2 regions of the Spirillospora sp. NPDC046719 genome follow, and region 2 is predicted to be linked to the other one. Evidence: riboswitches for the same ligand, from Rfam matches in the RefSeq annotation. Region 2 holds a riboswitch; the other holds the start of a gene.

Region 1 (7,068 bases), on a different contig from region 2:
CTGGACGCGAGAGTCCGCAGGTGAGGGGCCGCTTCGAGGCGTGCGAGCAGCCGGGCCTCGTAGGACGGCAGGCGTTCCGGCGTGCACGGGATGTCGGCGCAGTCGCGGACGGCGTTGTGCCAGTGCTGGACGAGCGTCCGCACGTCCGCCGGAGCGAGCTGCTCTAGGAAGGCGGTCGCGAAGCCCTCGGCACGGAGCCAGTCGGAAGCGGCGGCGGCCGGACGCGACGTCACGATGACGCGGATGCCGGGGAACTCGGTGACGAGTCCTTTCAGCCATTGCCGGACGGCCTGCCGCTGGGCGCTTGTCACCTCGTCGACGCCGTCCACGAGGAGCAGTGCACGGCCGGACAGCAGCCGCCGGTGCACCCAGCCGCGCGGCATGATCCCGGCGAGGTTGCCGGCGACGTCGTCGAGGAACTCTTCCGGACGCGGCAGCGCGCCGCCCGCGTGGCTGCGGAGCTTGATGAGGAAGGGGACGGAGCCGTTCCACTCGCTGAGCGGGCCGGTGAAGGATCCGCGCGCCGCCGTGATGGCGAGCCACCGCAGCAGAGTGCTTTTGCCGCCGCCCGCTTCGCCGCGCAGCAACATCAGCCGGTGGTCGCCCAATGCGGCCTCGACGCGGACGGCGCCCGTGCGCGCCTGGTCGCGCCATTCGCTGAGGGGTACGGCCTGCGGCGCCCGGTGCAGGCTGCGCGCGCTCTCGTCGGAGACGTTCAGGCTGATGTAGGCGACGCTGAGCGTGGTCTGCGGGCGCGTGAGCCGCTCGAACCGGACGCCGAACAGTTCCAGCGTGTCGAGGGATTCGCTGATGGACGCGAGGTAGCGGCGCGTGAACTCCTCGTCGTCCGCCTCGCCTTCGGGGGCGGTGAGGGTGCGTGCCGGAAGCCGGGCGAGGACGGCTCCGACCTGGTCGGCGAGCCCGCTGAGCCGTCCGAGCATCTCGGCGGACGCGCGCGGCGCGAACTCCGGCAGGTGGATGACGATGCGCGCCAGGCAGTCGCAGCACTCGTCGAGTATTACTTCGTAAAGGTGGGCGCCGACCTCGCCCAACTCGAACTCGGCGCGCCGCGCGGGAAGCCGCGACCGCAGGCCGCGCGCGAGCTTCACCGGGTCGGCGTCCGCCGCGAAGAGGGCGTCGTCCGAGAGGTCGGCGTTGTCGAGCGTCCGGACGACCTCGAACAGCGCGGCGTCGCGGTCGCCGTCGGTGAGGCCGCCGAATTCGGTGCCCGCGAACGTCAGGAGCCGCTCGGCCACCGCGTCGGCGATGCCCTCGAACTGCCGCTGGACGCGCCGCCGCTTGATCTCGTCCGGGAACCCGGTCCTGATCAGTTCGGTGAGGTCCTTGCCGGCGGCGTCCCTGGTGGAGCGTCCGGCGAGCCATCGCCCGACGGCCAGCCGCGCCACCGACGCCCCCACCCGCAACGCGGCCACCTCGACGGACATGGCACCTCCGCTTCAACCGGCTGAGCCATTATGGCGAGAACGCCGTCTCACGCGACCGCCATTGTCCGGTCCTCGGGCGTTCCCGAAGCCTCTTGCGGCACATGGACGAATCCCTGGCGCCGCCGCGAGGCGACCGAGACCCTCAGGTCAGGGCGGTACGCCGCAGGGCATATCCCGTCGTATCCATGCTTGACGATTCCCCAGTAGATGTCCTCGGAGACCGCGAGAACGAGCGGTGAAGTGCTCGACCGCAGGCATTTCTTCAGTCTCGGCGCGTCCAGTAATCGGCAGGCCAGGTCGATGGCCTCGCCGAACGGACCGTTCTCGTCCCGGTGGATCTCACCCGCGTGCACGACGGCTCGCAGGCGCATGCACCTGCTCGGCCGGTCCGCCGCCGAAATCGACTCGTTGTAGTCGGCCAGCTGCCGGGCGAGGGTCGGGACGAGACGGGAGAGCAGCCGGGTCTTCGGCAGCTCGTCGACCGGATGGAACAGGGCGAGGACGCCGTCTCCGCGGTCCTCGAACGGGTCGCACCAACGCTCGTCGATGCCCGCGGACGCCATGGCCCGCTTCACCTGGCCGTAGATCTGGCTCCGCAGTTCCTCCTTGATCGGGTTCGTGCGGAGCACCCCCGTCGAGTTCTCCAGGTCGACGGCCAGAATGCTTCTGTGCACCGGGTTGCCGCTCACCTGAGCGCCCCCAAATTCGCTCTGCTGTTAGATCCTCCGGCAATAGTCTGCAACCGGTTCTCGAAGCCGTGCAAGGTGCACGGCGACATGCATGGCCCGTGGATCGCCTCTGTATCCGTCTGGCAAGGTTGACGACTTCCAGTGAGACAGAATGATGTCAAAGGTGGGGAACCGCTTTTCCGCGAGGTCTGGTGATCCAGGGAGCGCGCGGTTATCGTTGCCCTGCAACGTGCAGATCGGCCCGGGCCGGAAGGCCGAACCGATTCGCCGGGAGGCAGGGTGGCCGCAGCCCCGACCGTCCGCCGTCGCCGCCTCGGCATCGAGTTGCGGAGGTTGCGGGAGCGACTCGGCCGGACGGTCGAGGAGATCGCGGATCGGCTCGACTGGTCGGCCTCCAAGCTGAGCCGGATCGAGAACGCCCGGATCGGCGTGCGGGTCTCGGACGTTCGGCTGCTGCTGGAGCTGTACCGGGTGGACGAGGGTCACAAAGGCGAGGTGCTGGCCCTCGCGCAGGCCGCCACGGAGCAGGGCTGGTGGGCCGAGTACCGGGACGTCCTGTCCGGTGAGTTCGGTACCTATGTCGCGCTGGAGGACGAGGCGCATACTGCCCTGACCTTCGGGACGTACGCCATTCCTGGACTCCTGCAGAACAGAGAGTACGCCCACCGGATATTGGACAGCGGCCGGATCATCGCCGTTTCCACGCCGCGGCAGGTCGAACGCCGGCTGGATCTGCGCATGCGACGACAGGAGATATTGCGCCGCGAGAATCCGCTGACCCTCTCCGCCGTGATAGATGAGTCCGTGCTGTTGCGCGACATCGGTGGCCGCGACATCATGCAAAGGCAGATGATCGATCTTCTCGACCTTGCCGAGTTGTCGAACGTGCACGTCCACGTGCTGCCGCTGGATGTCGACCGGGAACCGATTTTCTCGGACACATTCACGCTTCTCGAGTTCGCCCCCGCCTACGATGTCGTCTTTCCGGATGTCGTCTACTTGGACAATCTCGTGACCATGGCGGTACTCCAGGACGACGGGGCCACGCACACGTACCGATTGTGCTGGGACGCGCTCAGGTCGGTCTCGCTCTCCGCCGAGGAGTCCCGGCGCCGGATCGCGCGGGCGGCCGAGGAGTGGGAGCCTCGCTGACCCCTCCGACCTGCGCCGGGACGTCCACGGCGGTCAATGGCCGGTACGGTCGATGATCTCTTGGAGCAGCGCTGAGAACCGCTGGCGGGAGAGGGGCAGGACCACCTCCGGCTGTGCGGAGTCCCGCAGCCCGATCAGCTCAGAAGAAAGCCGGCTCACCTCGACGCAGTTCGTCTCTCCCGTGCACTCCGTGGTTCCCGGGCAATGTGAGCCCTTGCGCCAAGCCGGATCGGGTGCGCCTGACGCGGGCCCGCCGGCACTTCCGTTGTTCTCATCCGTCGATGCGGGCATGTCCTGGTCCCTTCGTCGCGACCATGACGCGGGGGTCCGCGGTCGGCTAGAGGTTAGCGACCTGGACGCCGGTTTCGCGGGAGTTTGCTCCAGCATTTCGGACATTGATCAGCTGTCTAACTACTGTAAAATCGGACAGTTGGCAATAAACCAAGACCAATGGTGTGGGCGTCGAGTTGAGGACGGCGAACCGGAGGAGACGACGGGATAGTAGCGCGTAGCGCCTCCCGTGCAATGACCACCGGGACACTTTTATGTCGACGGTTAGACCTTGAGGTGAGAATCTCAATCGAGAACGCATCGGTGTACCGGTGACGGGATGTCCGTCGGTGGTGACGGGGAGGCGAGGCGCCCGGAAACGTGTTGACGGGCGGTGGTGGTGCGGGGCAGGATCTGGGCGTTGTGATCATCTAGAGGACCTGAGGGACCTGGCCCTGGGACGGTCCGGCAACCTGCCTTCGCGGCAAGGTGCCAATGCCAGGAGCGATGAGGAGAAGCTCATGGGCGTACGCCTTGATGTTCCTGTGCTGGCCGGGACGCTCGTCCGGCTGGAGCCGCTGTCGTTGGAGCATGTGCCGCAGCTGGCGGAGGCCGCCGAGGAGAACCGGTCGTCGTACGGGTTCACGCTGGTGCCCGGGGCGGCGGACATGGAGTCCTATGTCGCCGGGCAGCTCGCGCGGCCCGGGCTGACGCCGTTCGCGCAGGTCAGGCTCGCGGACGGGAAGGCGGTCGGGCACACCGGCCTCTGGGATCCGCGGACGTGGCCCGGCACGGACCGGCTGTGCGCGATCGAGATCGGCTGGACGTGGCTGGCCGCGTCCGCCCAGGGCACCGGCATCAACGTCGAGGCGAAGAAGCTGCTGCTCACTTACGCCTTCGAGACGCTGGGCGTGGCGCGCGTCGATCTCAAGACGGATGCGCGGAACGAGCGGTCGCGGCGGGCGATCGAGCGGCTCGGCGTGCACTTCGAGGGCGTCCTGCGGAGCTGGTCGCCGTCGTGGGCGCCGGGCGAGGAGGGCACGCTGCGCGACTCGGCGATGTTCTCGGTGGTCGAGTCGGAGTGGCCGTCGGTGAAGACGGCCATGACGAACCGGCTGGCGGGGACCGTCGCAAGGTGACGGCGAGCGGGTTTCCCGGGCGCGTGCCGGTGCTGGACGGGACGGTGGTTCGGCTGGAGCCGCTGTCGATGCGGCATGTGTCCGAGCTCGCGGAGGCCGCCGAGGAGAACAGGTCGTCGTACGGGTTCACTCCGGTGCCCTCCGCGGCCGGCATGGAGGCGTACGTCTCCGACAAGCTCGACCGTCCTGAACTCATGGCCTTCGCGCAGGTCAGGGTGGCGGACGGGAGGGCGGTCGGGCACACCGCGCTGTTGCATCCGCAGCCGTGGCCTGGCCGGGACCGGTTGTGCGCGGTCGAGATCGGGTGGACGTGGCTGGCGGCGTCCGCGCAGGGCACCGGCATCAACGTCGAGGCGAAGAAGCTCCTGTTCGGCTACGCGTTCGAGACGCTGGGCGTGGCCCGCGTGGAGCTGAAGACGGATGCGCGGAACGAGCGGTCGCGGCGGGCGATCGAGCGGCTCGGCGCGCATTTCGAGGGCGTCCTGCGCAGTTACTCGGAGTCATGGGTGGCCGGTGAGGAAGGCGAGTTGCGCGACACCGCCGTGTTCTCCGTGATCGCCGCCGAGTGGCCGTCCGTGGAGACGACGATGGCGAACCGCCTGGCAGAGGCCGTCCAGCCCTGACAGCACCGCGACCTGTGGTGGGCGATCAGTGCCGGGTCAGCGAGTTCAGGAGTTCGCGGCCGTGCTGCCAGGAGCCCAGGTCGCTGGCGGAGTTGATGTGTCCGCATGTGCCCACCAGATGAAATCGTGCCTCCCAGCGCGCCGCGAATGCGGCGGCCGTCTCGGGAGTGCAGTACGGGTCGTCGGCGCTGCCCACCACCAGGGCCGGGCACGGCAACGGCTGCGCTGACACGTCGGTGAACGTCGAGGCCGCCTGGCGTGGGAACGCCGGGCCCGCTGGGTCGGGCGGCGCGACCAGGAACGCGCCGCCTACCGGGCTTGAGGGATTCTTGAGCAGCCAGGCGGACGCCGCCCAGCAGCCCAGACTGTGGCCTATCAACACGACCTGGCCGTCCTCCCGCGAAGCGTTGTCGTACGCCTGCTGCACAGCGCCGACCCAGTCGTCCAGGTCGGGGGCGGACCAGGAGGCGGGGGCGATCCTCGCCGCCGAGGCGCCCCACTCCCGCTCCCACAGGGTCTGCCAGTGCCGGCCGTCCGAGCCGTCGATGCCCGGGATGATGATGTACGCGGTCACTGCCCACCACCGTTTCACTCGTCGCCCCCTGCGATCATGAGGGCGCTTGACGCGGATTCTGGTGGATGCATCGGGGCGGCGGCCGTGTTGCAAGTGATCTCAAAGAAGATGGTGCGGACGACAATGGAATCACTCGACCGGATAGACCGTGACATCCTCGCCCTGCTCCAGGCCGACGGTCGGCTGACCGGCGCGGAGGTGGGACGCCGCGTCGGGCTCTCGCAGCCGGCGGCCAGCGCGCGCATCCAGCGGCTGGAGAAGAGCGGCGTCATCACCGGCTACCGGGCCTTGGTCGACCCGGAAGCCCTCGGCCTGAACATCCACGCGGTCGTCCGGCTGCGCACCACGCACGCCCGGCTCTCACCCGCCCTGGACTTCGCCTCCCGGACGTCCGAGATCACCTCCGTCCTCAGGGTCACCGGGGAAGACTGCCTCATCTTCGACGTCCACTGCCCGCAGGCGGGACGGCTCGAAGAAGTCGTCGACGCGCTGGCCCGGTACGGCCCCGTCACCACGTCACTCGTGCTCCGCGCCTATCCGCCGAAGCCGCTGACCGACGCCACGCCGGCGGCGTCTTGATCCGCGGCTACCGGAGCTCGAACCAGACGGCGTGGCCCTCGGCGCGCGGTTCCATGCCCCACGCTTTTGCGATGGACGCGACGATCAGCAGGCCGCGGCCGGTGACGTCCAGCTCGGCCGCCTCGGCGACGTGCGGGACGGTCGCCGCCCGCCCGTCGTCGATCACCTCCATCCGGACGGTCCGCGCCGAGTAGGTCACCTCCACGCGGATCTGGCCGTCCCGTCCCGACTCGGTGTAGCGCAGCGCGTTCGTCAGCAGCTCGCTCATGCAGAGCGCCGCGTCGTCCAGGCACGGATGCTCCAGGCCCAGCACGTCGCGCAGCCAGCGCCGCGCGTGCCCCACCGCCCGGTCCATCCCCGGCAACAGAAGCGCGTCGAACCTCATGGCCGGCGCAGTCATCGCCCACTCCCTTCGCATCGCTGTCGCCGAAAAGAATGAGCCGGACGTCCGCCGCCGAACGATGCGTTCGCCGTCCTCGTCCGCAGGTCCTCGGGCAACAGTGACTCAGTCACTTTTGACCGAGGCACTGTTGCCGCCTTCGTTGGAAACCTTCAGCGTCACGCAAAGTCAAGGCATGATTACTCCATGGAGAACGC
Region 2 (7,068 bases):
TCGATCCGGACGATGAGCTGCCGGTCGCCCACCTGCTCGCGCAGCGCGCGCGCCCGCTCCGCCACATCCTGCTGGGCCGCCCGCTCCCGCAGCGCCGCTCCGTCCACGCCGAGACCGTGGACGCCCACGCGCGTCGTGTGCCCCGCGCACGTGACGGTGCGGGCGGCGCGGTCGACGCGCGCGCCGAGCACCACCTCGCAGCAGTCGAGGAACGCCGAGGCCCAGCGCTCGGTGAGGAACCCGGCGTGGTCCGCGCCGAGGATGCCCTGGAGGACCTGCGCGCCGATGTCGTCCGGGAGCAGCCGGAAGTACTCCGGCGGAGCCCACGGCGTGTGCGAGAAATGCACGATCCTCAGGTCGGGACGCCGGTCCCGCAGCATCCGCGGCGCCAGCGACAGGTGGTAGTCCTGGATCGCCGCCTTCGCGCCCGGCGTCGCGTCCCGCGCCAGCGCGTCGGCGAACGCCGCGTTGTACGCCTCGTAGGACTGCCAGTCGCGCCGCGCGCGCGCATCGAAGTGCGGGCTGCGCGGGGTGTCGTACAGCAGGTGGTGGACGAACCACAGCGTCGAGTTCGCGACCGCGTTGTACGCCCGGTGGAACGTCGCCGCCGGAATGTCGAGCATCCGGACGGCCGCGCCGCCCGTGTCGTGCCCCGCGAGGTCGATCCGCCCGTCCGGAGCGCGCCGCGCCGCCGTCCGGTCCGCCTCGCCGAGGCTCGCGCACACCCACAGCACGTCCTGCCCGGACGCGACGCCGGCGAGGCCGGACACGAGCCCGCCGCCTCCCCGCCGCATCTCCAGCGCGCCGTCGTCGGACAGCGAGAACGACACGGGCCCGCGGTTCGACGCCACCACCACTTGGCTCATACGGGAAGGGTCTCAGTTGTGACGGGGGTGCTTCAAAGTGGCCCGGGGGGAACACTTCGGGGCCGTTCGCCAGGCAGGCATCTGTACCGAAAGCACTGCGGTTAGGGGGATTTGCCCCGGGTACCCGGACGGAATGAGTCGGGCCGAGACGACCAAGACCGTCCTCGTCGCAGGGGCGGCGAACCTCATCCTCGCCATCGCCAAACTGATCGCCGGGATGCTCGCCGGATCGAGCGCGATGCTCGCCGAAGGCGCGCACTCCGTCGCCGACACCCTCAACCAGGGGTTCCTGTTCACCTCGCTGCGGCGCAGCGCCCGCCCGCCCGACCGCCGCCACCCGTTCGGCTACGGCAACGAGCGCTACTTCTGGTCGCTGCTCGCCGCGTTCGGCATCTTCGTCGCCGGCGGCGGCTTCTCCATCTTCGAGGGCGTCCTCACCATGACCGGCCACGGCGGCTCCGAGGGCGAAGTGTGGGTCGCCTACGGCGTCCTCGCCCTCGGCGCGGTGCTGGAGGGGACGTCCTGGGTCCGCGCGTTCACGCAGGCGCGCCGCGAGACCCGCGAGAACGGCCGCGACATCGTCGACCACGTCCGCCGGTCGCCCGACGTCACCTTCAAGGCCGCGCTGTTCGAGGACACCGCCGCCATGATCGGCCTCGCGTTCGCTGCCGCCGGGCTCGTCCTGCGGCAGCTCACCGGCTCGGAGTTCTGGGACGGCCTCGCGTCCGTCCTGATCGGCCTGCTGCTCGTCGTCGTCGCGTTCGTGCTCGGCCGCGACAGCATGGGCCTGATCATCGGCCAGGCCGCCGACCCCGCCGCGCAGCGCGAGATCCGCGCCGAGATCGCCGCGGCGCCCGGCGTCACCGGCGTCGACGAGCTGCTCACCATGCACTTCGGCCCGGACGAGCTGCTCGTCGCCGCCCGGGTCAACTTCTCCGACGCCATCAGCGCCGACCAGGCCGAGGACGTCGCCGGCGAGATCGACCGCCGGCTGAAGGAGCGCGTCCCGATCGTCCGGCACGTCTTCCTCGACCCGACCCAGCGCGCGCCCGCCCGGCCCGCCGCCGACGAGCCCGCGTGATCAAGACCACCCCCGGGGTAACGTCTCACTGGGCGGACCCACCTGTCCGCCCTCCGGTCACGTCATGTAAAGTTCGCATACGAGCTCAAAGCGCTCGTTCTCTACTAGCGCTCGACCTCGATAACTGAATACCGCTCATCCAGAGGGGTGCAGGAAGCGCAGTGGCCGACGGGCCGGTCTTCCAGCTCAGCCCCCTGACAACTGAATACCGCTCATCCAGAGGGGTGGAGGGACCGGCCCTGTGAAGCCCCGGCAACCACCCGGCTGAGGCGCACTCGCGATCCTGCGAGGCCGGCCGGGAGATGGTGCCAACTCCGGCCTGCGACCAAGGTGGCGCAGGGAAGATGGGGAGAAAGGCCTCGCCCTCATGGCACTCACGCCTGCCACTGACCTCGGACCCGCTACCGCTCTCGTCTGCCGCGAATGCGGCTCGAAGCGCGATCTCGGCCCCTTCTACGCGTGCGAGGAGTGTTTCGGCCCGCTGGAGATCGCCTACGACTTCGGCGGGATCACCCGGGCCGACATCGAGTCCGGTCCGCGCAACATCTGGCGCTACCGCGGGCTGCTGCCCGTCCCGTCGACCGTCGCCGACACCCCGAACACCGAGCCCGGCCTGACCCGGCTCGTCCGCGCCGACAACCTCGCCGAGAGCATCGGCCTGCAGCGCCTGTGGGTGAAGGACGACAGCGGCAACCCGACCCACTCCTTCAAGGACCGCGTCGTCGCGGTGGCGCTCGCCGCCGCCCGCGAGCTCGGCTTCAAGGTGCTGGCGTGCCCGTCCACCGGCAACCTCGCCAACGCGGTCGCCGCCGCCGCGGCCCGCGCCGGGATCCGCAGCGCCGTGTTCGTCCCGTCGAACCTCGAGTCCCAGAAGATCATCACGACGGCCGTGTACGGCGGGACGTTCGTCACCGTCGACGGCAACTACGACGACGTGAACCGGCTCGCGTCCGAGATCGCCGGCGAGCAGGACGACTGGGCGTTCGTCAACGTCAACGTCCGCCCGTACTACGCCGAGGGCTCCAAGACGCTCGGCTACGAGATCGCCGAGCAGCTCGGCTGGCGGCTGCCCGACCAGATCGTGGTGCCGGTCGCGTCCGGCTCCCAGCTCACCAAGATCGACAAGGCGTTCCAGGAGCTGATCAAGCTGGGCCTGGTCGAGGACAAGCCGTACCGCGTGTTCGGCGCCCAGGCCGCCGGCTGCGACCCGGTGTCCGCCGCGTTCAAGGCGGGCCACGACGTCGTCCGTCCGGTCAAGCCCGACACCATCGCCAAGTCGCTGGCCATCGGCAACCCCGCCGACGGCCCCTACGTGCTGGACGTGGCGCGCCGCACCGGTGGCGCCGTCGAGGACGTCACCGACGAGCAGGTCGTCGAGGGCATCCGGCTGCTCGCCCGCACCGAGGGCATCTTCGGCGAGACCGCCGGCGGCGTCACCGTCGGCTGCCTGCGCAAGCTCGTCGACGCCGGCACCCTCGACCCGGCCGCCGAGACCGTGATCATCAACTCCGGGGACGGGCTGAAGACGCTGGACGCCGTCGCGCCCGTCGCCAAGCCCAGCGCCAACATCGCCCCGACGCTGGAGGCGTTCCGCGCCGCCGGCCTCGCCTGAGAACGAGAAGGAGCCAGCACATGAGCAGCGTGTCCGTCCGCATCCCGACGATCCTGCGGACCTACACCGGCGGCGAGGCGGAAGTGAAGGCGGAGGGCGCGACCCTGCGCGCCGTGGTCGCCGACCTGGAGGCCAGCTACACCGGCATCGCGGCCCGCATCCTGGACGACGCCGGCAAGATCCGCCGGTTCGTCAACGTCTACGTCGGCGACGAGGACGTCCGGTTCGCCGACGGCCTCGACACCGCGACCCCCGCGGGCAGCCAGATCTCGATCATCCCCGCGGTCGCGGGCGGCTGACCGCCACCGGCCATCCGGCCGCCGTCCCCGAGCACCGTCGCGGCCGCCGGGTGGGGTCGACTCCGATCATGCCGGGTCGACCCCGCCCGCGGCGCGGCGCCGCGGAGGCCGCGACGTCTTCGTCCACGATTCGGCGATCCGGATGGACGGCCTCGCCGGCAGGGCATTGCGTGCTCAGGAGTTGAGCCCCTTCGTGACAAGCAGACGCAGACGGAAGAAGCGGTGGCCCCGCAGGATCGTTGAAGCTTTCGCCGACTTCATCGCCGAGCTGCTGAGTTGGCCCTGATCAGCTCGCTACGCCGCCGGCGGAGGCTGGCACTCCATCGCCATGTCGCAGAGCACGTATGCTCACTGCATCGACGGCGATGAGGACACCATGAACCGGCGCATCGACGCAGCGCCGGTGGCTCCTCCTACTCCGGTCGCGGAACGCGCGGAACGGATCGCCACCCCCACCTCCCGCCCTCGGGCACGTGTTCCGCGACTGTTCGGTGAATACCGGCGCACGACCGCATGTACCGGGGCACGTCGGCACATGTCCGACGGTGAGTCACGCCCCTCCGATGCAGGTCAGGGCAAGTTCGGCGAGGTCGGTGAAGACGAGTGCGGCGAGGCTGTGCGGCGCTTGCACTCGGCAGGGTAGAGTGCTAAAAAACGGTTGGCACTCTACTGTGGAGAGTGACAGCTTCACAGTCTGGGTCGGGGCGACGAGGCCCCAGTCCGGTGGCGGAATGGCAGCCGCCGGGCACGGGGCCGTCCGTCGCGGGCGTCGGCTCGATCCTTTAAGCCACCTTGTTCCGGGAGGACTAGGAGCCTATGGCTGCAAAGATGATCGCGTTCGACGAGGAGGCCCGGCGCGGCCTCGAGCGCGGCATGAACCAGCTCGCCGACGCCGTGAAGGTGACCCTCGGTCCCAAGGGCCGCAACGTCGTGCTGGAGAAGAAGTGGGGCGCCCCCACGATCACCAACGACGGTGTGTCGATCGCCAAGGAGATCGAGCTCGAGGACGCCTGGGAGAAGATCGGCGCCGAGCTCGTCAAGGAAGTGGCGAAGAAGACCGACGACGTAGCCGGTGACGGCACGACGACGGCGACCGTGCTGGCCCAGGCGCTGGTCCGCGAGGGCCTGCGCAACGTGGCCGCCGGCGCCAACCCGATGTCGCTGAAGCGCGGCATCGAGGCCGCGGTCGAGCGGGTCAGCGAGGAGCTGTCCAAGCTGGCCAAGGACGTGGAGACCAAGGAGCAGATCGCCTCCACGGCGTCCATCTCCGCGGGCGACCCGCAGATCGGCGAGATGATCGCCGAGGCGATGGACAAGGTCGGCAAGGAAGGCGTCATCACGGTCGAGGAGAGCCAGACCTTCGGTCTGGAGCTCGAGCTGACCGAGGGCATGCGCTTCGACAAGGGCTACATCTCGCACTACTTCGTGACCGACCCCGAGCGGATGGAGGCGGTCCTCGAGGACCCGTACATCCTGATCGTTCAGGGCAAGGCGTCGGCCAACAAGGACCTGCTGCCCGTCCTCGAGGGCGTCATGCAGTCCGGCAAGCCGCTGCTGATCATCGCGGAGGACGTCGAGGGCGAGGCCCTGGCGACCCTGGTCGTCAACAAGATCCGCGGCATCTTCAAGTCCGTGGCCGTGAAGGCCCCGGGCTTCGGCGACCGCCGCAAGGCCATGCTCGGCGACATCGCCACGCTGACCGGCGGCCAGGTCATCAGCGAGGACGTGGGTCTCAAGCTGGAGAACACCACGACCGACATGCTGGGCCGCGCCCGCAAGGTCGTCATCACCAAGGACGAGACCACCATCGTGGACGGCGCCGGTGACGCCAACGAGATCGCGGGCCGGGTCAACCAGATCCGCACCGAGATCGACAACACCGACTCCGACTACGACCGCGAGAAGCTCCAGGAGCGCCTGGCCAAGCTCGCGGGCGGTGTCGCGGTCATCAAGGCCGGCGCCGCGACGGAGGTCGAGCTCAAGGAGCGCAAGCACCGCATCGAGGACGCCGTCCGCAACGCGAAGGCCGCGGTCGAGGAGGGCATCGTCCCCGGCGGTGGCGTCGCGCTGCTGCAGGCCGGCACCAAGGCGTTCGACAAGCTGGAGCTCGCGGGCGACGAGGCCACCGGTGCCAACATCGTCAAGCGCGCTCTGGAGGAGCCGCTGAAGCAGATCGCCGTGAACGCCGGCCTCGAGGGCGGCGTCGTGGTGGAGAAGGTCCGCAACCTGACCCCGGGTGAGGGCCTGAACGCCGCGTCGGGCGAGTACGTCAACATGTTCGACTCCGGGATCCTCGACCCGGCCAAGGTGACCCGGTCCGCGCTGCAGAACGCCTCGTCGATCGCCGCGCTGTTCCTGACCACCGAGGCCGTCATCGCCGAGAAGCCCGAGAAGAACCCGGCCCCGGCGGGCGGCATGCCCGACGCCGGCGGCATGGACTTCTGATCGAGCCCATGACCCGGACGATCGGGACCGGCTGACCGTACCGGCGGCCTCACGATCGTGTGGTGACCCAAGGGGCGGTTCCTTCTGGAACCGCCCCTTTCGGCGTCTCCGAAGGCGGCCTCATGGACTTCGAAGGCGGTCTCAAGGACGCGGCCGGTTCGGGAACGCGGGGGCCGCCGCCGGCCGTTCCAACAGCGGGCGCGGTCTCCCGGCCGACAGGAGATGCTTTCCGCGCGGAACCGACCGGAGCGCGGGTGTGCAGGTGAGCGGCGTCGTCCCCGGCGCCCGCCCGTGCGGACCGTCCCGGACGGCTTCCCCTGAGGGGCCGGTGTTGGCAGTATCGCCGCTTGGACGGCGCGTCCCGCATGCGCCGCCCGACGGACTCGGCGGACGGCCCGCGCGCGCGGGCGATGAGGCAGGAGAACGCGTGAGCGAAGTGTTCAGCTCCCCGGTGCTCAAGGTGGAACAGCCGCGCAGGGGCCCGTTCGCCAAATCGCGATACCGGGTCCTCGACGGCGACGGCACCGTCCTGGCCGTCGCCGGCGAGACGGGCGAGAAGGGGCGCGCGGAGACGCTGCGGACGCTCTTCCCCGGCAAGTCAGACCTCGACGCCCACGTGGTGCTGCTGACCACCCCGAGCGGCGAGCCGCTCTTCGTGGTGGACAAGCGGCGGGGGCGCGAGCTGACGGAGGTCCACGGCTCCGAGGGTGAACTCGTCGGCTCGTTCATCACCGAGCGCGTCGGCCGCCGGTACGTCCTGCGGGA

What was found. Region 2 has a riboswitch for S-adenosylmethionine ahead of thrC (threonine synthase). Riboswitches for the same ligand answer to the same signal wherever they lie in the genome.
Region 1: it holds a riboswitch for S-adenosylmethionine, as region 2 does, so the genes downstream of both, ABZ914_RS12675 (GNAT family N-acetyltransferase) here and thrC (threonine synthase) in region 2, are expected to answer to the same signal.

Annotation. Positions count from the first base shown of each region.
Region 1 covers NZ_JBEYYT010000053.1:19,204-26,271, reverse strand. The annotation lists gene ABZ914_RS12695 (NACHT domain-containing protein) at 1-1,445, opposite strand, end outside; gene ABZ914_RS12690 (hypothetical protein) at 1,493-2,119, opposite strand; gene ABZ914_RS12685 (helix-turn-helix domain-containing protein) at 2,414-3,286, shown strand; gene ABZ914_RS12680 (DUF397 domain-containing protein) at 3,320-3,577, opposite strand; SAM riboswitch class I at 3,981-4,070, shown strand; gene ABZ914_RS12675 (GNAT family N-acetyltransferase) at 4,078-4,695, shown strand; gene ABZ914_RS12670 (GNAT family N-acetyltransferase) at 4,692-5,318, shown strand; gene ABZ914_RS12665 (RBBP9/YdeN family alpha/beta hydrolase) at 5,344-5,892, opposite strand; gene ABZ914_RS12660 (Lrp/AsnC family transcriptional regulator) at 6,016-6,471, shown strand; gene ABZ914_RS12655 (ATP-binding protein) at 6,479-6,871, opposite strand; gene ABZ914_RS12650 (helix-turn-helix domain-containing protein) at 7,058-7,068, shown strand, end outside.
Region 2 covers NZ_JBEYYT010000025.1:41,234-48,301, forward strand. The annotation lists gene ABZ914_RS07290 (alpha,alpha-trehalose-phosphate synthase (UDP-forming)) at 1-866, opposite strand, end outside; gene ABZ914_RS07295 (cation diffusion facilitator family transporter) at 1,000-1,947, shown strand; SAM riboswitch class I at 2,157-2,298, shown strand; gene thrC (threonine synthase) at 2,315-3,559, shown strand; gene ABZ914_RS07305 (MoaD/ThiS family protein) at 3,580-3,858, shown strand; gene groL (chaperonin GroEL) at 4,675-6,303, shown strand; gene ABZ914_RS07315 (phospholipid scramblase-related protein) at 6,731-7,068, shown strand, end outside.